3 regions of the Effusibacillus dendaii genome follow, and region 1 is predicted to be linked to each of the others. Evidence: riboswitches for the same ligand, from Rfam matches in the RefSeq annotation. Region 1 holds a riboswitch; each other region holds the start of a gene.
What was found. Region 1 has a riboswitch for S-adenosylmethionine ahead of skT53_RS17725 (methylenetetrahydrofolate reductase). Riboswitches for the same ligand answer to the same signal wherever they lie in the genome.
Positions count from the first base shown of each region.

Region 2: linked by a shared signal. The riboswitch ahead of skT53_RS07865 (2,3-diketo-5-methylthiopentyl-1-phosphate enolase) and the one ahead of skT53_RS17725 (methylenetetrahydrofolate reductase) in region 1 are both predicted to bind S-adenosylmethionine.
Region 3: linked by a shared signal. The riboswitch ahead of skT53_RS15080 (methionine ABC transporter ATP-binding protein) and the one ahead of skT53_RS17725 (methylenetetrahydrofolate reductase) in region 1 are both predicted to bind S-adenosylmethionine.

Region 1 is NZ_AP023366.1:3,336,935-3,344,588, forward strand. Features, by position in the region: gene skT53_RS17720 (shikimate dehydrogenase) at 1-958, shown strand, start outside; SAM riboswitch class I at 1,546-1,695, shown strand; gene skT53_RS17725 (methylenetetrahydrofolate reductase) at 1,797-2,693, shown strand; gene skT53_RS17730 (Uma2 family endonuclease) at 3,040-3,468, shown strand; gene skT53_RS17735 (aminotransferase class I/II-fold pyridoxal phosphate-dependent enzyme) at 3,601-4,806, opposite strand; gene skT53_RS17740 (Lrp/AsnC family transcriptional regulator) at 4,803-5,300, opposite strand; gene skT53_RS17745 (phosphatase PAP2 family protein) at 5,481-6,146, shown strand; gene uvrC (excinuclease ABC subunit UvrC) at 6,194-7,654, shown strand, end outside.
Region 2 is NZ_AP023366.1:1,447,337-1,455,065, forward strand. Features, by position in the region: gene skT53_RS07860 (2-hydroxy-3-keto-5-methylthiopentenyl-1-phosphate phosphatase) at 1-390, opposite strand, end outside; gene skT53_RS07865 (2,3-diketo-5-methylthiopentyl-1-phosphate enolase) at 425-1,654, opposite strand; SAM riboswitch class I at 1,979-2,128, opposite strand; gene skT53_RS07870 (pyridoxal phosphate-dependent aminotransferase) at 2,172-3,338, opposite strand; gene skT53_RS07875 (FtsW/RodA/SpoVE family cell cycle protein) at 3,393-4,553, opposite strand; gene pabB (aminodeoxychorismate synthase component I) at 4,742-6,457, shown strand; gene ftsW (putative lipid II flippase FtsW) at 6,546-7,664, shown strand; gene skT53_RS07890 (MBL fold metallo-hydrolase) at 7,670-7,729, shown strand, end outside.
Region 3 is NZ_AP023366.1:2,827,180-2,834,908, forward strand. Features, by position in the region: gene skT53_RS15075 (DNA cytosine methyltransferase) at 1-426, opposite strand, end outside; gene skT53_RS18905 (hypothetical protein) at 640-768, shown strand; SAM riboswitch class I at 975-1,097, shown strand; gene skT53_RS15080 (methionine ABC transporter ATP-binding protein) at 1,166-2,191, shown strand; gene skT53_RS15085 (methionine ABC transporter permease) at 2,179-2,847, shown strand; gene skT53_RS15090 (MetQ/NlpA family ABC transporter substrate-binding protein) at 2,903-3,727, shown strand; gene skT53_RS15095 (ABC transporter permease) at 3,909-4,709, opposite strand; gene skT53_RS15100 (HlyD family efflux transporter periplasmic adaptor subunit) at 4,679-4,945, opposite strand; gene skT53_RS15105 (HlyD family secretion protein) at 4,980-5,714, opposite strand; gene skT53_RS15110 (LysR family transcriptional regulator) at 5,827-6,702, shown strand; gene skT53_RS15115 (DsbA family oxidoreductase) at 6,893-7,495, shown strand; gene rarD (EamA family transporter RarD) at 7,548-7,729, shown strand, end outside.

The DNA of each region.
Region 1 (7,654 bases):
TGAGTCGGAACACAATCGGGCGGAAGGCTGGTTTGTGGCGACAACGTTGACAGCCAGACAGATATTGGAACTGCCGCTGCAGACGGTGCTGCAAAAAATCATCCGGGCCGGCAGACGGGCGGAACGGGCAGGCGCTAAAATTTTGGGGCTGGGAGCGTTTACTTCCGTTGTCGGTGATGCCGGAATCACGATTGCCAAACATCTGCGAATCCCTGTCACAACAGGTAACAGTTACACGGTAGCGACCGCTATTCAGGCCACCAGGCAGGCAGCGGTTCTGATGGATATGGAACCGGAAAAATCGGAATTGGTCGTTGTAGGGGCTACCGGTTCGATCGGTTCAATATGTGCCCGCATGCTGGCTCCGCATGTAGGAAAATTAACGCTGGTTGCCCGCGATCAGAAGAAACTGGAACATCTGGCAGGCCTCATCATGAGTGAATCGGGTAAATCAGTGGATATTTCAACAAATCCCCGGCAGACTGTCCGCCGTGCCCACATCATCGTGACTGTAACCGGGAGTCCGAATGAAGTGATTTTTCCGGGCGATTTACGCCCCGGAGCGTTGGTTTGCGATGTGGCCAGGCCGCGTGATGTGGCAAAAGCAGTGGCGGAGCAACGGTCGGATGTACTGGTGATCGAGGGAGGGCTGGTGGAAGTTCCGTCCGATTACGCTTCCAAATTGCGTTTTGGCCTGCCAAAGGGGGTTGTATATGCTTGCATGGCGGAAACGATGCTGCTTGCATTGGAAAGAAGGTATGAGTGCTTCACACTGGGTCGTAATATTTCAATCGAGCAAGTAAGAGAAATCGATTCAATGGCGAGAAAGCACGGATTTAAGCTGGCCGGTTTCCGCTCATTCGAAAGACAGCTGACACCAGAGATGGTACGAGCGATTCGGCAGCAAACAACGCTGCAAGCCGGTGTCGGTTCAGGCCAACCGGAGAGTCGTCAGTAAGATTTTTACAAAAAATAATTGACAAATAATTGTATAGTTTGGTATATTAATCGACGCGTGAACATCGCTTCGCGCTGAACGGGGTTTTGATCTGGTTTAGGGGATTTCATACGGACGAATCAACTGAGGAAACTGGATGGGGACGAATCCCATTTTTTATTCATGGCGAAGCGAATTCGTCATGCACAGGCAGGACAGCAAGGGTGGCTGTCAAATTCGACAGCGCAGGTGGGGCTGTCGAACTGGCCGGTCGTTTGCTCTGCTGAATACAGCGGGTGAATGGCTGGCCCTTTTGTTAACTAAAAAGCTTTGTGCTGAGGAGACAGGGTTGCCGTCTGCACGGTATATGCATTAAACGGCTCTCTTACCGTGTGACCGAAGCCGGACACGGAACGGTGTATCACATACGCTGCAAATCACTTGTTCCGAAACGGTTCGTTTTCGATCTACACTATGAGAGCCATGCATGCGAGCCGAAGGTTACGGTCTCCTTTCTTGTGGCCGTGGTGGAGCATTCTTTGTATTGACAACTGTACAATTCATAAAGTAATCTTAGACATATAATCTATTTGAATAGTGTGGAACCGCTCTTATCAAGAGTTCGGCTGAGGGACTGGCCCGATGAAGCCGCAGCAACCGACTTTACGGGAAAGCAGGCAGCCAGGGCTGCTGCTGCAAATGACCGTATGTAGCACGGTGCCAATTCCGACGAGAATCTGATTCTCGAAAGATGAGAGAGGGTTGCTGGCGATACATAGCAAACCTCTTTCTCCAGAATGAGAAAGAGGTTTTTGTATGTGGACCCTCGCAGAGAGAGGTTTCAGGGAGGAGCGTAAAGATGTACCAAATTCACGGATTAAGAGAGAAACTGCAGCTTGGCAAAAGTGTTGTGACAGTCGAATTGGAGCCGCCGAAAGGGGCCGATCCGATGCCGACGATGCTCACTGCGAAACATCTGCGGGGGTATGTGGATGCTGTCAATATTGCGGATTCGCCGATGGCGACGCTGCGAATGAGTCCGATTGCACTGTCTCATATTGTACAGCAGGATCTTGGGTTAGAGGCGATTTTTCATCTGACCTGCCGCGACCGAAATATTCTGGGCCTGCAGTCGGAGCTTTTGGGGGCCGCCGCATTGGGCGTGCGGAACATTCTGACATTGACGGGCGACCAACCAAGCCGGGGCGATCATCCGGATGCACAGGGTGTATTTGAAGTCGATGCGATCGGGCTTGTGAATATCGCCAAGACTTTGAATGAAGGACAGGATTTGGCGGGTAAATCGTTGAATGCGAAAACCGATTTTTTTATTGGAGGAGCAGCGAATCCGGGTGCGGAAGATCAGGAAGTGGAATTTTCCAAGCTGCGGGCCAAGACCTCAGCTGGTGTCCGGTTTGTGCAGACACAGCCGGTGTTTGACGTAGAGACGGCGCTTCGTTATCAGGAACGGGTCGAAAAAGAGGGACTGCCTGTTTATGTGCTGTTCGGGATTCTGCCGTTAAAGAGCGGTAAGCAGGCGCGATTCCTGAATGAAAAAGTGCCGGGAATCAGTATTTCTCAGGAAATTATTGATCGCGTGGAAGCATTTGGACGTGAAGCAGGCGTGGAAATCGCACAGGAACTTTATCATGCGCTGAAACCGCATGTGGCGGGGGTCCATCTGTATCCATTGAACAATTTGCAGACCGTTTATGACGTGCTGGACATCCGGGTGGATCAGTCGGTAGCGCTGTAAGCCGGAGGCTTCTTATCAGGAAACATATCCTTTCCCGCATCACAGGAGTGGTGCGTTGAAACACATAAATGAGGTGAAGTAAAACGCCCTGGAACGACTGGTCATTCCAAGGCGTTTTACTATCTTAGCCGATAGAAATTTATATATTTTATCCTATTGACATAAGATACTTTGCCTCGCCTGCGCTTGGGCCTGGCGAACCAAGTTTTCTTTAGGGCAAAATTGTGTATGATATAATTTAATATAGAAGAAAGAGTTTGCACAAAGCGAAGGGTGATAATCGTGAGTTCGCCTATAAATCATCCAAAGCGGAAGTATAGTTATCAGGACTACATGAACTGTCCAAATGAAGAACGCTGTGGAAGGTAAGACAGACGAACAGATTACGAATGTCGTACAGCCTGATATCACTGTGGTTTGTGATCCGAAGAAATTGGACGACAAAGGATGTAAAGGAAGTCCTGACCTGATCATTGAAATTCGCTCCCCATCAACAGGAAAGATTGACCGTTGGATCAAGTATAAGTTGTATGAGTCTGCAGGAGTTAAAGAATACTGGATTGTTGAGCCAGCCAACAGTACAATCGAAGTTTTTACCTTGAATTTGAAGGGTTGCTATGAATTGAATGCAGTTTATGGGAAAGAGGACAAGGCAAAAGCTGGTATTTTCGATGATCTGCTGATTGACTTGCAATTGTTTTCAAAGAATAATAATTTACTACGTCCTAGCGGGCTTAGAAGAGCTTTTTGGGACGTTTTGCCGTTATTGGGATAAACTTTAATTTGTATCGTGCGGGTCCAGGCATTATTTAAATTGATGAGGAAGTCAAACTGGCGGACACCCGGTGGGGAAAAGAAAATTCGCGTTTAATAACGCGAATTTCCGGAGTAGAGATAATGATTCACTTTATTTGGCCGCTTTGCTCGGAGCCGGAACCGGTTGACTGCTGTTCTGTTTCAAGTGCTGCACAAACTGTCCGATTCGGCCAAGCGCTTTTTGAATGTTTTCGGTAGAAGTTGCGTAAGAACAGCGAACAAATCCTTCGCCGCCTTCGCCAAAAACGTTGCCTGGCACGACGGCGACACCGTAGTGTAAAAGCTGTTCCGCAAACTGTTCCGAAGTCAAGCCGGTGGATCGAATGTCAGGAAACGCATAAAAAGCGCCTTTTGGCTCGTGACAAGCCAAACCGATATCACGAAATCCTTTGACAATCAAACGGCGTCGCTGGTCGTATCGTTCGACCATGTGGCGCTTTTCCGATTCGCCGTGCAAAAGCGCTTCCAGTGCGGCTTTTTGTCCCATGATGGGAGCGCACATGATGGTGTATTGATGAATCTTCAGCATTAAATTCAAAATTTCGGGCGGTGCGGCAGCATAGCCGATTCTCCACCCGGTCATCGCGAACGCTTTCGACATCCCGCTGATCACAACGGTTCGTTCTTTCATGCCAGGCAGTGATGCGATGCTGACATGCTCTCCTTCGTAAGTCAACTCTGCGTAAATTTCATCTGAAACCACGAACAGGTCATGTTCGATCACTACGTCGGCAATCGCCTGCAAATCCTGCCGGGTCATGATGGCTCCCGTCGGATTGCTGGGGAAGCAGAGAATCAGCACTTTTGACTGAGGCGTAATTCTCGCCCTTAGATGTTCCGGCATCAGACGAAAGTCATCTGCCGCGAATGTGGGTATGCCAACCGCACGACCGCCCGCCAACACCGCGCAGGGACGGTAGGACACGTAGGCAGGTTCCGGAATCAGAACTTCATCTCCGGGGCAGATCAGCGTGCGCAGGGCGATATCGATCGCTTCGCTGCCGCCGACGGTGACCACCAATTCCTCCGGGTCGTACTGCAGATCGAATTTTTGCAGGTAATCGGCGATTGCCTTTCGTAATTCGGGCAATCCTTTATTGGATGTATACGTGGTAAATCCGCGTTCCAACGAGTAAAAACAGGCCTCCCGCACATGCCACGGAGTTACGAAGTCAGGTTCTCCCACCCCCAGCGAGATCACATCTTCCATTTGGTTGGCCAGATCAAAAAAACGGCGAATGCCCGATGGGGGCAACGTTTGGACAACGGGAGACAGTCGATCATAGAGGGAACTCACGGCGCGATCACCAGCCGTTGATCATCTTCGTGATCGTCAAAAATGACGCCGTCCGATTTATATGTTTTTAAAAGAAAATGGGTAGTCGTCGAATTGACGTGTTCGACAGTTGACAGCTTCTGGGCAACAAACCGGGCCACGTCTTGCAAATGATTTTCTTCTACGATCACTTGAAGATCATAGGCGCCTGACATAAGGGAGACAGACTTGACTTCCGGGAACCGGTAAATTCGCTCTGCGATCGCGTCAAAACCGACCTCGCGCTGCGGTGTCACTTTCACGTCGATGACGGCGGTTACTTTTTGTTTTTCTACTTTGTCCCAGTTGATGACAGCCGAATAGCGGAGAATCACTCTTTCTTTTTCAAGCTGTTGAATGATGGAAGTTACTTCAGCCGTTTCGATGCCTAGCATCGTCGCGATCGTTTCATGCGAAAGCTGCGAATTTTCATGAAGCAGGTGAAGAATTTGGTTGCTCGTGCTGTTTATGTCCATTTCAGTACCTCGCGTATCCTAATTGTCTTTTATCTATTATGTCAAAACTTCTCGAAAGGAGAAAGAGATTTTGGGAAATTTTTCGTTTTTTTTGCGGGGAGGCCGTCTCGTTATTTCTGTTATAATAGGGAACTGCAAGGTAAAACGGGATAACGTCCGCGTGCGGAGAGTGGGGTCTGGATGAGTTCAGTTCGAAAACCTTTACCGAAGATAAGCGGGCTGCTGGTCGGCGGCTTTATCGCAGCTATTGCCTGTCTCGCTGTATTTGCCAATTTGGCGGAAGATGTGATAGAGCCGGGAACCATCTCATTTGACCAAACGGCCGGCGATTTGCTGCGAGGAGTTGCTGCCCCTTGGTTGACCAGAGGGATGATCGCGGTAACCGAATTGGGCTCGTTATATGTGCTGCTTCCGCTGTTTGTCATAGTGGTCGGGTATCTCTGGTTCCGATTGCACCGCTTCTGGGAAGCGATGATGTTTGTGATCAGCGGTATCGGATCGCTCGCCCTGAATGTGATTTTAAAGCAGCTGTTTCAGCGTTCCCGGCCCGACCTGCAGCATTTGGTGGAAGCGGGCGGATACAGTTTCCCGAGCGGTCATGCGATGGTGGCGGCCGGATCTTATGGGATGCTCGGCTATTTGATCTGGTATTTCCTGCGAAAACAAGGCAGGCCCAATTGGTATGTGCCGATTTTAACGGTGGCGTGGGTACTGCTGATCGGAGTAAGCCGGGTGTATCTGGGTGTTCATTACGCAAGCGACGTATTGGCGGGCTTTGCAGCGGGCGGTTTCTGGCTTTTGGCCTGCATTTTTGCGCTGCATTTGATTCGTTACTATAAATCGTAGGGTGAATGTAAGTTCAGTAACAGGAATCTACCGGATTGGTGATGGGAATGACAACACGCGAAAATATCAAGGGAAAATTGGCGCTGCTGCCCGCCAAACCGGGCGTCTATCTAATGAAAGACAAGCATGGCGAGATCATTTACGTCGGCAAGGCAAAAGCGTTAAAAAACCGTGTGCGCTCTTATTTTGCAGGATCGCATGACGGCAAGACACAACTGCTTGTTTCAAACATTGCCGATTTTGAATATATTGTGACCGATACGGTCGTGGAAGCGTTGATTCTGGAAAACAACCTGATCAAAAAGCACACACCGCATTTCAACATTGCGCTGAAAGACGACAAGACGTATCCGTACATTAAAATTACGAACGAAGAGCATCCTAGGCTGGAGATCGTGCGGCGGGTCAAAAAAGACGGCGGGCGCTATTTCGGGCCTTATCCAAACGCAGGCGCCGCGGCTGAGACAAAGAAACTGCTTGACCGGTTGTACCCGCTTCGCAAATGCGTGAAGTTAAAACCGAAAGTCTGTCTGTACTATCATATCAACCAATGTGTCGCGCCTTGCGAATTTCCGGTGGATCCGAATGAGTATGACCGGATGGTCAAGGAAATCAGCCAATTTTTGAATGGCGGGCACAACGTGATCAAACAGCAGTTGACAGAAAAGATGCAAACAGAAGCGGAAGCGCTCCATTTTGAGCGGGCGAAGGAACTGCGTGACCTGATTCAGCATATTGACAAAGTAATGGAGAAGCAAAAGATCGACCTTGGCGACACGGTCCACCGCGATGTGTTTGGCTACTATGCGAACAAGGGCATGATGTGCGTCCAGGTGTTTTACGTTCGCTCCGGCAAGCTGATTGAGCGTGACGTAGCGATTTTTCAGCATCACGGCGAGGAAAAAGAAGATTTTCTGTCATACGTCACCCAGTTTTATTTTGAAAATGCGGATCTGCCGAAAGAGATTTTGCTGCCGATCGGCCTTGATACCGATGTGATCGAAGAGTGGCTGTCGGTTAAAATCAGAGTGCCGATGCGGGGCGACAAGAAGCAGTTGGTCGACATGGCCTGTGAAAATGCAAGAATCGCCCTGGAAGAGCGCTTTAAAATGATGGACCGCGACATGGACCGGACGGTCCGCGCGGTACAGCAGTTGGGTGAAATTCTTGCGATTCCAACGCCGGTCCGGATCGAATCGTTTGACAACTCGAACATTCAGGGAGCCGACCCGGTGGCGGCGATGGTGGTGTTTATCAACGGCCAACCGGCGAAAAAAGAATACCGAAAATACAAAATCCGTACCGTGCAAGGTCCGGATGATTACGAGTCGATGCGGGAAGTAATCCGCCGCCGGTTTATCCGCGCTTTGAAAGAAAAGCAGCCGCTGCCCGATCTTATTGTCATAGACGGCGGCAAGGGGCAGATTCATGCGGCGCTTGACGTGTTGGAAAATGAGCTGGATCTCGAAGTGCCCGTATGCGGATTGGCGAAAGACGACCGTCACCGC
Region 2 (7,729 bases), 1.6 Mb from region 1:
CGGCCACAAAATGCGAATCGTCTCATCCGAAAAGTCTGCTTGATTGCAGTAGATTTGCGAGATTTGGTAAGGTGCCAAAATCGGCTCCACAAAAAAATCGATGCCGCCGCTTGTCACCAACAGTTCCACATTATTTCCACGGCAATATTCGACAAACTCGCCAAATCCTTCACGGATTCTTGCCGTCTGTTTTGCATATGCAACCAGTTCATCCCGCTGGCCGGAGGGAATCATGGAAAACAGTCTGCCAACCCCTTCCTGCACCGAAATTCGTTGCGATAAAATATCGTCCTTCGTTAATTCCCATCCATCCGGTGCAAACCGCTCCATTACGGAAATGATCATATCTCGTTCGGTAATCGTCCCGTCAAAGTCACAAAAAACGACCATTTGCTTGCTAAAAATCTGATTGCCATCTCCCAATTTACTTGCCTCCCCACAACTGGAGTGCCTTCGCCAGTTCATCACTTTCGGTTGCTGCTTCAGCAAGTGTTCGGCCTTTTAGGACCGCTTCAATCGCTGCCACAAACGCCCGCCCGCCGGCTGCCGATCCGTCCGGATGCCCGTGAATGCCGCCACCCGCGTTGACGATTTGATCATTTCCGAGATCCTCATACAGCTGCGGCACCAACGCAGGATGAATCCCTGCGGAAGGGACAGGGAACGACCGTTTGAGGGCAAACGCATCCATGCGCAATTCGTCTGCAATCGCCAACGTCTCTGTGCGTTCCATGGCAACCGAACCATAGGCGGAAGGATACAGCACAAAATCAGCCCCTGCCATTCGCATCAGTTTCCCCAGCAGAACGCTGGCTCGTATACCGTACTGTGGCGCTGGATACACAGCACCCGACAAGGCGGGATGCGCCATGATCGGAACTGTAACGGCCGGATCTCCCGCCAATCTGTGCAACACATCATATCCATATGCCAACACATTCAACAGAAGGGCACTGGCGCCTGCCTCAACAGCCCGTTTCGCTTTTTCCACGATTTCCGTAACCGGTCCGGTCAAATTGGCCGCATACAACACCTTTTTGCCCGTAACAGAGTAAGCCCTTTCCGCCTCTTTCGCACACGCTTCGATTCGTCGCTCAAACGGGGCATACGTATCATCAAAGAAAATTTCATCATCTTTCACAAGATCAACGCCGCCGATCGCCTGCTGATAAAACAGTTCCGCCAATGTTTTCGTCTCGTAGCCGATGCACGATTTGAAAATCGACATTAACAGCGGCCGGTCATATACACCTAACCGCTGCCGGATTCCTTCGATGCCGTATTTCGGTCCCGGAAACTGTTTTACAAACGATTCCGGAAACTGCAGATCGACCAGCTTGATCATCCCGTCCATCGACAGCTTGCCGAATACAGTAGTCAACAACGCGGGAATTTCAGCCGTAAAGTTGCATACCGGGTACCCGATTTGCAAAATCGCCTTTCGATTCCCCGCCTCGTCTTCCCCCAGCTCTTCGACAGATACCACCTGCCCGAGGTGTTTTTTCATCTGTTCTTGCCGTTCAGCAGGCAGATCCGTCCAGGAACCGACTGTAAGTCCCACCGCAATCCCCTGCGCTTTTTTATAAAAATCGCCCGCCTGCTGGTGCACCAGATAAGAAGCCATTACATAATCGTCAGACACCCAATCCCCCATAACAACCTCCCCTTTCTGGCAAACTGATAAAGCATTCGCCGCTCCGCACCCTAAAGAAAACTTGGCTTTCGCCAAGCCTTTGGTGTAGGCGAAAGCCTCGTTGTCTTGCGCATGGATGCGCTGATGCCGACGTTGCGACGACCATGGATGGTCTGGTGTCGACGATGCAACATGGACGTTGCGTTTTCGTCGACCGACACGGATGTCGCGCTTATAGTCGGCCTTCCTCTATACTATCGCACGCTTCAAAGTTATACTTTCCGACAGTGAAACAAAAACGCCTCTATCCTTTGAAAAGAGGCGTATCGCTAGTCGTTATCGCGCCTCTCATCTCTCAGAACCAAACGATTCTGCAGGAGTTAGCACCGTGGACACCCTGTCTAACGGAATTCCAGTTGCTGCCGATCCGTCGCCAAAATATGTCCGGTTGCCGGGCTTCATCGGGCCAGTCCCTCAGCCTGCTCGTGATAAGAGTTTTTTATTTTAATTTTAAATGTACAATAGAAAACGGCAGGAATCAATATACGATCTTCCCCAACCGCTCAACAGCTTCCCGCAGGCGTTCTTCCGAATCCAAAAGTCCTACGCGCACATATCCCTCGCCGCTTTTGCCAAATCCAATACCGGGGGCTACCACCACATACGCCCGTTCCAGTGCCAGATCGGCAAATTCGATCGAACTCATGCCATTCGGAATCGGAATCCAGGTAAAGAAAGAACCTTTCGGCTCTATCACGTCCCAACCGAGCTCGCGCAGTCCGCCGATAAATACATTACGCCGACGCTGATACACGTTCACCAATTCTCTTACACAGTCCTGCGAAGAACGCAATGCCGTGATCGATGCCCGCTGGATGGCCGGAAACAAAGACACAAAGTAATGGTCCTGGATCAGATTGAGCAACGAGATAATCTCTTTATTGCCAACTGCAAAGCCTACCCGCCAGCCGGCCATATTGTATGTTTTGGACATCGTGTAAAATTCGACCCCAACTTCTTTTGCACCCGGCGCCTGCAGGAACGACACCGGTTTCAAACCGTCAAAGCCGATCGCCCCGTACGCATAATCGTGTGCCACTACAATCTGGTGTTTCTCCGCCAACGCCACCGTTTCCTGAAAAAACGATTCCGGTGCGGTTGCAGACGTGGGGTTGCTCGGATAGTTTAAAAACATCAATTTTGCCCGCCGCAGCACATCGTCCGGCAGACTGGAATAATCGGGCAGAAAATCGTTTTCCCGCAAAAGCGGCATCATCACCATTTCACCGCCGCTCATCGCCACGCCTGACCAATAATCCGGGTAACCGGGATCGGGAACCAGACATACGTCGCCTTTGTTTAACAAACATTGACTAATCTCAACCAAGCCGACTTTTCCGCCAAACAAGATAGCCACTTCTGTCTCCGGTTCAAGCGAAACGTCGCATTCCATTCTATACCAGTCGGCAACTGCCTCTTTCAGTTCGAGCAGCCCGGAAAACGGCGAATAGCGGTGCGTTTTTGGATCGAGTACCGCTTCCCGCATGGATTCCACAATATGGGCAGGTGTCGGCAAATCAGGATTGCCCTGCCCCAGATTAATCACGTCATAACCCTCTGCTACATAGGAAGCCGCTTTTCGCGTCAATTTCGAAAAGAACTGTTCCGGCAGCCGTTTCAGCCGTTCCGCTGGCTGTACCAACATTTGCACCCCATCCTTCCACAAACCGTCCAAGATCCAAATCTTAAATCATAAAACTCAAAACCGCAACTTTCTCCTTCGAATCGCAATCGACTGAACAATTCCAATCAACATGAAGTTAGTTAGCAGGGAAGTCCCCCCATAGGAAACAAACGGCAGCGTAATCCCGGTCGCAGGCATCAGCGCCAGGTTCATACCGATATTCTCGAAAATCTGGAATCCAAACATCCCCATCGCGCCGACAATAATATAGGTGCCAAACGAATCGGTCGCCGTACTGGCAATCTTCATCATCCGCTGCAGGAGAATAAAGAATAGAATAATTAAAGTCGAGGTCCCGATGAATCCAAAATCCTCCCCGATCGCCGAAAAAATCATATCGGTTTGCTGTTCCGGCACGAATGCTCCCTGCGTTTGCGACCCCGCCAGCAAACCTCTGCCAGGCAGCCCGCCATTGCCGATCGCAATAATCGCCTGATAAACTTGATATCCCCAGTCACCCGCCGATTTCGGATCGATGACCACCACAAACCGTGCCTTTTGATACTCTTTCAGCGGCAGCAAATGAACAAATTTTAAATAATAGGGTTGAAAAATGGTAATCGCCGAAAAATAGGCGGCAACCAGCGCCCCGCCCAGACCTCCAAAAACCCATAACCATTTGCGTTTCAACACCAGAATCATCATCGCGCAATAAAGCCCGATCATGACCAGTCCTTGTCCCAAATCTGGTTCTACCATAATGAGCAAGAACGGCAGCAGCCAAATAGCGGTAATTCGGACAAAATTTCTCCACGTAAGCGATTCTTCCCTTTCGTTCATCTTTGACATATAGGAAGCCATTCCAATAATCGCGACCAACTTTGCAAGCTCAGATGGCTGAAGCTGAAAACCAGGCAATTGAATCCAGCTCTTCTGTCCGTTAATCGCTGGAAAAAACAGCACCGCTACCAACAGAACCATTGTAACCCCGTAACAGATCCAGGAAAACCGACTGTTATCAAAAATCCGATAATCGGTCAATACGAGAGCAAAGAAGATCGCAAAACCTAGCGCTTGCCAAATGATTTGCTTTTTATAGTAATCTTCCAACCCGGATCGGGGAATTGTCGCCGAATAAACTGCCAGGAAGCTGATGACTGATATCGCGATCAGGACCAATAGCATAATAAAGTCAAAATCTCTCGCATGTCGCTTCAACCAGTCAAAACTGACCACAATCTCACCTGCTTTCCCAATTCATCCCTATCGCTCTATGACACATATGACACTATTATATACGAATCGACATCCATTTTGTTGTGGGGGATTTTTGAAAAAATACCGTTTCCAAACGGCAGATTGTCCTTTACTTTACCAGCGCTTTTTTGAGAAAATTCGATTGGAACTGTGTCAGGGGGATACATATGTTTGTATTGGATTTCGAAAATGAGCGCATGATCTTCAAAAATCCGCAAGAAATATGGGTTGCCAATACGTTGGAAGAAGTCATTCCTTGTTTGAATCAAGTTCAGGAAGCCATTAACCAGGGTTTTTATGCAGTGGGCTATATTGCCTACGAGGCAGCGCCGGCATTTGATCCAAAACTTACTGTAAAAAATGGAAACCGGATTCCTTTGCTTTGGTTCGGCTTGTTCAAGGAACCGTCAGCAGACGAATTTTCGATTACTGACAAAGAATTCACGCTTTCCGAGTGGGTGCCTTCAATAGGTGAAAAGGAGTATATCCAACATATTGCCGCCATCAAAAATGCGATTTCCAACGGTGAAACCTACCAAGTTAACTACACGATCAGGCTTCGCTCCCGGTTTACAGGATCGGATGTTGCTTTTTACAGCCATTTGCGCAAATTTCAACAGGGAAACTATTCCGCCTATCTCAATCTTGGGCGTTACCGGATTCTCTCGGCTTCACCCGAACTTTTCTTTAAAGTGGAAAACGGAAACATCAAGGTAAAGCCGATGAAGGGAACCTCGAAACGCGGGAGATGGTTGGAAGAGGATCAAACCCAGGCGGAATGGCTTGCCAAATCCGAAAAAAACCGGGCAGAAAATGTCATGATTGCGGATTTGCTCAGGAGTGATTTGGGGAAGATTGCGGAAACAGGCACCGTTTCAGTAAGTGAACTGTTTGCGATAGAAAAATACCCGACGGTGTTTCAGATGGTTTCCCAAATCGAAGGAAAGCTGCGGCAGGATGTTTCAATTACAGACATTTTTAAATCTCTTTTTCCATGCGGCTCTATCACAGGAGCGCCAAAAGCCAAAACAATGGAATGGATCGCCGAACTGGAAGATTGTCCGCGGGATATTTATTGCGGAACGATTGGACTGATAAAACCGAGTGGAGAGATGATTTTCAACGTCGCCATCCGGACAGTGCTGCTGGATATGCAAACGGGACTTGCGGAATTCGGTGCAGGCGGCGGCGTAACATGGGATTCGACCGCTGACGGCGAATATGAAGAAGCCATTCTGAAAACCGCTCTGCTAAAAGAACCACAGACGGAGTTTGAGCTGCTCGAGACAATGAAATTAAACAACGACCGCTATTTTTTGTTACATCACCATCTCAACCGCCTGCAAAAATCGGCTGCATACTTTGGAATTCCTATTGATGAAAAAGAAGTGTTGGATGCATTGCGGCAGCATGCCGATTTGCATCAGGGTGAGACTCGCCGTGTTCGCCTGTTGGTTTCCAACAACGGCGGAACACATATAGAAAGCGTTCCGTTAAGCGAATCTCCTGCCTATTCTTTGCCAATTCGAATCGCCAAAGATCCTGTTTCCAGATTCAACCGCTTTTTGTGTCACAAGACGACTTTCCGGACGCTTTATGACAGACACCGGACAGAAAACCCGGGCGTTTTTGACATTCTTTTGTGGAACGAGGAAGGGGAAATCACAGAATTTACCTTTGGCAACGTCGTTTTGGAAATTGGCGGTAAAAAGTTAACTCCTCGTCTTGAAAGCGGGCTTCTGGCTGGAACATTTCGCCAATATTTGATCGAGAATGGGAAAATTGCCGAACAAGTCTTAAAGCTTGAAGACTTAAAACTTGCGGAACGAATCTGGTTTATCAATAGTGTCAGAGAATGGGTGCCCGTTTATATAGTGAAATAAAACCGTTGAATCGCTTTACTCTGAAAGGGGATCTCTGCTTTGTGTCGAATTAGTTTGGGACAGAAGTTTTTTGCTTGGAGGGATATGGATGAATTTACCACGTCATCGCCCAGACTTCGTGATCCTGATCGTCACCCTCCTGCTTGTCAGCATCGGCCTGCTAAGCATCTACAGCGCGAGTATCATTTGGGCCTATCAGGAGTTAGACAAACCACCCAACTATTTTTTTGTAAGGCAATGTATATGGGCTTTCGTCGGATTGATTATTATGCTGGTCATTATGAATCTGCCTTTTTGGCGCTTGCGAAAACCGCTCAAACTGCTGATTCCGCTCTCGTTTGTAATGCTCCTGATGGTGTTTCTGTTTCCTGGCGTTAACGGTGCGCACCGCTGGATCTATATCGGTTCCAACACCATACAGCCGTCTGAGATTGCCGTCTTGACGCTGGTCATTTATCTGTCTCATCTGTTGACCAAGAAACAGGATGTTGTAAACAACTTCAAAAAAACAGTGGTTCCTGTCATGGCGATTGCCGGCTTCTTTTCCGGTCTGATCCTGCTTGAACCTGACATGGATACGGCCGCCCTGCCGGTTGTGGTCGCGTTTGTTCTGCTGTTTGGCGCCGGGGTGCCGGTTCGTCACCTTATGGGCGTTGCGCTGCCCGTTGCCAGTCTCGCCATTCTGTTTATTTTTTCTTCCGATTATCGGAGGGCGCGGATTTTCTCCTTTCTTGATCCATTTTCCCAGCAGAACGCGTTAGGAGATGGGTTTCAGCAAGTTCATTCCCTGTATGCCATCGCTTCCGGGGGATGGGTCGGCAAGGGACTCGGGCGCAGTGTGGAAAAGTTCCTGTATTTGCCGGAACCTCACACAGATTTTATTTTTGCGATTTTTACGGAAGAATGGGGTACGATAGGCGGCATTCTGCTGATTATTTTGTTTGCTGTGCTGATTTGGCGTGCATTTCGGATCTGCACCCTATTGCCGGATCGATTTGGCGCCTTGCTTGCCATGGGAATTACTGCCACAATAGGAATACCGGTAGTCGTCAACATTGCCATGGTGACCGGCGCCTTTCCGGTTGCGGGCATTCCGCTGCCGTTCATCACTTACGGCGGCACCGCCCTCTTGGTGAAACTGGCCTCGATGGGCATACTGCTAAACTTGTCACGATATACCATAGAAGAATCTGAAAAAAGGAGATGAAAAACATGCAGAATGTAACTCCGATTTTACACCCGCTCGACCACGGAATCACCATCATCGACCTG
Region 3 (7,729 bases), 510 kb from region 1:
GTTCTCTCCACCGGGAACCCCATGATCCCCAGCCTTCAATGTCTTAGCAGGTTCGTCCAATAAACTTCCTGTATGCCCTGGGTATACTCTCGCACCGGGTCGATATTCATGGTTAGGAATCATATTGCCAATGTCCTCAAATTCAGGATTAGGCAGGACGGTTTCCGGATATGTAATTTGAAGTAAAATGTACTCTAAATATGTACTGAATGATTTCCTAAGCAAACCCTTTACATTTTCAATCAAGATAACTTCCGGCCGTATTTCTCGAACGGCTCGAATCATTTCCGGAAACATATCCCTTTCATCTAGGTATCCCTGATGTTTACCGCCAATGGAAAAAGGTTGACATGGCGGACCGCCTGCTAGTAGATTTATTTTTTTCAGCGTAAGGAGAAAAATCAAACTTACGAATGTCAGTTTCAAATAGCGACCAGTTGATCACTGCCTGATTGCGTCTAATTGTATTGCAAGCATCTTTGTACCTTCGAGAATATTCGAATTGCCCTATTCGTTTTTTCTTACGATTCCAAAATTCCCGAAATGGACCCGAGAGGTTGGTGAGGTGTGTCTTAGTGGTCGTCTCTTCTTAATAAATGACCGGAAAGGTTTCCAACTTTCTTTTTTCACAAGAGGGGCATGTTATTTCATGCAGGTTTTTCGCTGCACCAGGAAGGCGTTTTTGGAGTGGTTGATGAAGGAGCAGGTGACGAGATTGTACAGGTCGTGCGTTTCTTGTGGAAACGGGCGAAAATTCAGTCAGGGTGACCCATATAATCATGGATCAAAACATCACGAAGAACCGCCATTTGTCACCAAGGTACATTATATTATCAACCGATCAAGCAAAAGGTCGAATTCGATCCAATTCAAAATAGAGATAGCATTAAAATTTTTTGTTGAGTTTTGTTGGTAATTGATATATACTGCGGTTGATTAAACGAGATGTAAAACCAAATAGATTTGGTTACTTCTTCTTATCAAGAGAGGCGGAGGGACAGGCCCAATGAAGCCCGGCAACCGGCCCTGCAGGCAATCAGCGTGAAGGGTATGATGGTGCCAATTCCTTCAGAACCTGAGGTTCTGGCAGATGAGAAGGGACGTTAAGATATCCCCTTTTTCGTTTGCGAAAAAAGGGGTTTTTTCGTTTGAAGGGGGTGGAACATTGATTCAGTTACAGAATCTTCATAAGGAATACCGGGCGGGGAAACACTCAATTCCGGCTCTGACAGGAATTAATATGAATATAGAGAAAGGCGAAATCTTCGGTGTAATCGGTCATTCGGGCGCAGGGAAGAGTACACTGATTCGCTGTATCAATCTTTTGGAGCGGCCGACATCTGGAAAAGTAATTGTAGACGGTGTCGACCTGACTTCACTGGATGCCCGCAGTCTGCAGGAGCAACGGCGCTATATGGGGATGATTTTCCAGCATTTCAATCTGCTGTCCTCCGCCACAGTTGCCGAAAATGTCGCGTTTCCACTGGAACTGGCGAAACGGCCAAAGGTCGAAATCCGGCGTAAGGTGAACGAACTGCTTGCACTTGTGGGGCTGGAAGCCCATCAGGATAAATATCCTGCGCAGTTGTCCGGCGGGCAGAAGCAGAGGGTGGGGATAGCCCGGGCATTGGCAAACGACCCCAAAGTTTTATTATGTGATGAGGCGACTTCCGCTCTGGATCCCCAGACCACAAATTCGATCCTGACTTTGTTACTGGATATCAATAAAAAACTTCACATTACCATCGTGCTGATTACGCATGAAATGCATGTCATCCGATCGATATGTGACCGCGTGGGGGTGATTGACGGCGGGAAAATTGTAGAGATGGGAAAGGTGGCTGATGTTTTCCTTAAACCGCAGCATTCCACTACCCGTGAATTTATTGAACAGGTGGCGGATTTTGCGGATTTGCAGGAAGCGGTGGTACGGGAAAAATCAGCCGAACAGCGTACGATTGTCCGGATCACCTTCCTGGGTGAGCAAACCTACCAGCCCATTTTGTTCCAGACGATGAAGGAAACCGATGTGCCGTTCAGCATTCTGCAGGGGACGATCTCCCGCATGAAGGATACACCGTATGGACAACTGGTAGCTGAACTGGAAGGCGACGAAAGCAGGGTGGAAAACGCAGTGAAAATGCTTCGTTTGCACGGACTCGATGTGGAGGTGATCGAATGGGCTGGCTGAGTTTTCAGAATCTGGACTGGCTAGAGATCGGCACAGAAACGGTAAATACCCTTTCGATGCTGGTTTGGTCGACATTCTTTGCAATCGTCATCGGATTGCCGCTGGGCGTGCTACTGTTCCTCACTTCCCGTGGACAACTGCTGCAAAACCAGACGTTTTATTCGATCGCTTCCATCGTTGTTAATATTTTGCGGTCCGTACCCTTCATCATCCTGATGATTTTGCTGATTCCCTTTACCAAAATCATCATGGGAACTTCGATGGGAGTCGAGGGAGCCATCCCGTCGCTTGTGATAGGAGCGGCTCCGTTCTTCGCTAGAATGGTAGAAATCTCTCTGCGTGAAGTGGATCGGGGAGTCGTGGAAGCAGCCCAATCGATGGGCGCCACCAACTGGCAGATTATCTGGAAAGTGTTGCTGCCGGAAGCTCGACCAGGATTGATTGCGGGAATTACAATGACTACTGTCGCCCTTGTTTCTTACACGGCAATGGCGGGTGCAGTGGGGGCAGGCGGTCTCGGGGACCTTGCAATCCGATACGGGTATCAGCGTTTTCAGACTGATGTGGCAGTCGTCACGGTGATTATTCTGCTGATGTTGGTTCAGATGATACAGACATTTGGCGATTGGTTGGTGCTGCGATTCAGCAGAAAATGATCCACCAAAGTATAAGTTTGGCAGAACTGAATTAAAATGGAAGGGGAAACAGAACATGAAAAAATGGCTTGTGCCTGCATTGTCCTTAACACTTGCATTCTCTCTGGCGGGATGCGGCAAGAAAGAGGCAGCAGCTCCGGTTCAAGGTGCGGACAAAAAAGAAGTGACCGTTAAAGTGGGGGCTACTGCAGTACCACATGCTGAGATTTTGAAATCCATAAAAGACAAATTAAAGGAACAGGGTGTAAATCTTGAGATTAAGGAATTCTCCGACTATGTGCAGCCCAACGTCCAGCTTCAGGAAAAGCAGTTGGACGCAAACTTCTTCCAGCACGAGCCCTATCTGAATGACTTTAATAAGAAAAACAAAGCCGATCTGGTGAAAGTAATAGGTGTTCATGTAGAACCGTTTGGAGTCTACTCGAAGAAAATCAAAAATCTTAATGAACTGAAAGAAGGCGCGAAAGTAGCCATTCCGAACGATGCAACCAACGGCGGTCGCGCCCTCCTGCTGCTGGAGAAAAAGGGTCTGATCAAGCTGAAGGAAAACGCGGGAATTACCGCTACAGTCAAGGATATTACTGACAATCCGAAGAAGCTTGAATTCAAACAGTTGGAAGCTCCGATGCTGCCGAGGGCGCTCGATGATGTGGATATTGCGCTGATAAACACGAACTATGCGCTGGAAGCCAAGCTGAACCCGACAAAAGATTCTCTTGCGATTGAAGGCAGTGATTCTCCTTATGTCAACATCCTGGTTGCCCGTCCGGATAACAAGGATTCGGAAGGCATCCAGAAGTTGGCAAAAGCTTTGAACAGTCCGGAAGTAAAGAAATTTATTCAAGAGAAATATAACGGAGCGGTTGTACCGGCATTCTAATCATCTTAAATCAAGCACAAGCCATAGCTCGGTATTCAACCGGGCTATGGCTTTTTTGATCGTGGTAAGATTATCGGCGCTGTTGGCAGAAAACGGCGACTTTCAGCAGTTGATAAAGGATTCTGATCTTTTTGTTTTTTTGCTTCTTTGAAAACCAAAATCATTAAAAATGACAGAATAATCACCAGCATCCGCATAAAACACTTAAATCTACCCAAAAATAACGCAAACTGCCCCCGCGTAATCCCATTCCCCTAAAAAACTTGAAATACCATGTTACGGGAATGATGTCACTGATTTTTTGAACCGATTCAGGGAACAGCGCAATAGGAGAAATCACCCCGGATAACAAGAAGGCGGGAGAGACTAACAATTGCGCTCGTCCTGAGGCCTTGAACTGATTGGGAGCATTCCAGCCCACTACAAGCCCCAACAAGGAGCTGATCAAACAAAATAATGCCAACGGAATCATAAACGCTAACGGGTTCCCGACAAAACGCAAGCCCTCTACTTGTTTCAAGGCTGCTAACGACAAAATCATCGAAATCAGATAGACAAAGGTGTATGGCAACACTCTCAAAAAGAGGCCAGCAGGACGCATGATTTCCTCTGCCAGTTTTCCTTCTTCCCTTAAACGAGGCACGATGGTGATCGTACCTCCATATAAAATACCTAGTGAGAGAATGCTGATATACCCGATATCCAAAAGATTTATATAGTCGTTCGTGGGATTAAACAGCAAGCGTTGTTGTAGGGTAAGGCTTGATACCATACCTCCGATCTGTTCGTTCGACATCCCCATGGCTTTCAACTTTCCCAGTGCAGGAGCGCTGGAATTTTCAGCAGCTAGGCCTTCCACCAGCGCAGACCTTAAATTGCTGGTTGCCGAAGGGATTGTATAGTCCACCAAGAAACCGATATTGCTAGGCTTCCCCTGATAACGATTTTGTTCTAATCCATGTGGAAGATATAACACTGCCATATAGGTTTCATCTCACGGCTCATTCGCAGACTTGCAAACTGTGGAGCTGCCGTAATAAACCTTACTTTTCCGTCAATATCCCGGTTGGCAGAAATTAAATGTCCGGTAACTTTGCCGTCTACCTTAAATTTATTCATCTGTTTTTCATCGACATAAAAGTCATAGTACACTTGATTTGTCTCTAATGCGATAACGGGAGAACCAGCTGACACATTTTCCCAAACCTTTGGAATCACATTTACAACAAGTTGATATTCATGGCATTGTTGTTCAAATCGCCCTGCGCCTGTGCGACAGCATCGAGCCCCAGCCTGACTTTTTCCGTGGCTTGATGTGCCTGGTCTTTATCCTGCTGCTGAGCGCCGGCTGACATTGTTGATAGGTTGCTTCTTGTTGCTGCAACGTATTTTGAGCTGAGGTCAGTTGCAGTTGGGCAGAATCCAATGTAGTTTTAGGAACCGCTCCACTATCGAACAATGCTTTTGTCCGATTGTAATTTAACTGCGCATTATTGAATGTTTCTTTTGCTGCTTCAACCGCTAATCTTTGCTTTTCCATATCCTCTTCTCTAGGCCCCTGTAATACCTTACTCTCGTTACTTTCAGCCGTAGCAATATTCAGCTCAGCTTGAGCCGCATGCGTTCTGATTTTTTCTTGATCAACCCGGATTGAATCCTCTGTTTGTTTAATTTTAATATCTGTCGACTCGATATTGGATTTGAGTTGCGCGATTTGTAAATCAATATCTGTTGGGTCAAGCGTCATTAAAACATCGCCCTTTTTTACCCTTTGTTCTTCCTGGACTTTCACATCCGCTACCTTCCCACTTACCTGCTGGAAGGACACATTGACCTGCCCAGCGGTAAGAATACTTCCTTTTTGCTCTAAGGCCAAAGAAACGGCGTCCTTCCCGCCTATCCACAAACCGAGACTTCCTAAACAAAGAGCTATCGTTAAAATAAGAATGATGACAGTATTTTTTTCATGTATTCCACCTGCTCCCATCACGTTTTCCTATTTTCATCATAAGCTTTATTTTACATAATATCTAATTTATAATTGATCATAAAATGATTACTTACAGTATATAAAAAGAATGGTTAAGGAGACGTTAGTTATGGAACTGCTCCAGCTGCAATATTTTCAAACTGTTGCCCGACTGGAACATATGACACAAGCAGCCGATGAACTGAACGTCACACAACCGGCTCTCAGCAGGACAATTTCTCGATTGGAAGAAGATCTTGGGGTTCATTTATTCGACAGGAAAGGCCGTCAAATTCGGCTGAATTCATTCGGGAAAGTATTTCTTAGCCACCTGGAAAGAGCTTTTGCAGAATTAGAAGAAGCGGAACGTAAAATTCGGGATTTGGCAGGACTTGATCAGGGTATTGTTTCAATCGGTATAACGAATGCAAGTATACTGCCGGCATTATTAAGTTCGTTTTTGGCCCGACACCCGGAAGTTCATTTCCGTCAGTACCTTCAATCACCCTTAATTCTGAGGCGCCAACTTGAGAATGGAGAGGTTGATTTTTGTATTTCCAATACACCTATAGAAGGTACTGATATTGAATGGAAAAAACTGGTAACGGAAGAACTTTTATTGCTTGTTCCGCGAGAGGACCGTTTTATTCACAGAAGTGAAATATATCTCCGTGAGGTTGCAAATGAAAATTTCATCAATATGCATACCAGTTATGACATTCGAGATATCACAGATAAATGTTTAGAAGCAGGCTTTACGCCAAACATAACACTTGAAGGAAACGACCCGTTAGTAATTGGAGAAATGGTTAGTTTAGGTCTCGGAGTGTCTTTTGTCTCTGAACTGACGTGGAGGAGAGTGTCTGACCTGTTGCAAAACAGATTGCATGTATTGCGAATCATTGAACCAAATTGTCAACGAACCATTGGCGTGGCGCGATTAAAAGGGCGTTATTTATCCAAAGCGGCGCAAGCTTTTTATCATTTTATGACAAATTATTTCTAGCTTTAAGGTCTAAATCGCTGTGTAAATCCCCAGGGGTTCAAAATCCAAGATAACACCACAACAGTCTTTTATTACCAGCCTTTTAATGGGATAATTTTAAAAAGGGCAAGATATTACAAGCGCGAGGATGGGAGTCATCAAGTTCAAAAATGGGCAACAGGATCCATGTTGCATGTATGGAGGAATCATAATGACACTAAAAATTCAAGTATATTCCGATTATGTCTGACCGTACTGCTTTATAGCGGAGTTTCCGCTGCAGGAGGCAATTAAGGGAAAAGACGTGGAAGTTGAATGGATGCCATTTGAACTGCGTCCCTATCCAAATGAAACGCTTCGTCCGGAAGGAGAGTATTTACAAAAGGGATGGGAAAACAATGTGTATCCAACCGCTGAACGTTTTGGCGTGAAGATTGTATTGCCGAAGGTATCCCCGCAACCTTATACGCATTTAGCATTTGAGGGCTTTCAATATGCGAAAGAGCATGGCAAGGGGAATGAGTACAACCATCGTATGTTCACAGCTTTTTTCCAGGATGAACTGGATATTGGAAAAATTGATGTGCTTACCAGGTTGGCTGGTGAAATTGGGCTCGATCAGAAAGAGTTTCGTGATGCGTTGGAAACACGAAAATATAAAGAAGCGCACCAAAAGGAATTGCAACATGCGTATGAGGGAGTACAGATTACAGCCGTTCCCACATTTATTATCGGGCGGTATCAGATTCCGGGACTTCTTCCGAAAGAGCAGTTAGAGAAAGTGATTGATGAAGAAATAGCGCGATGCAGATGAGGGCGGAAATTCCGCCTTTTTAACATATTTGCTTGGAAAGAGGGTTATCTGGGTGAATGCAGGTTATATATATGCCATTTTAACGTATGCGATTTGGGGGGTGCTGCCCATGTACTGGAAACTGTTTTCAGAAGTCAGCGCATGGGAAATTTTATCCCATCGCATTATCTGGTCGGTGGTTTTTGTTCTGTTGCTTGCGGCTGTTTTAAATAAACGGAATGCAATTAAAGCAGC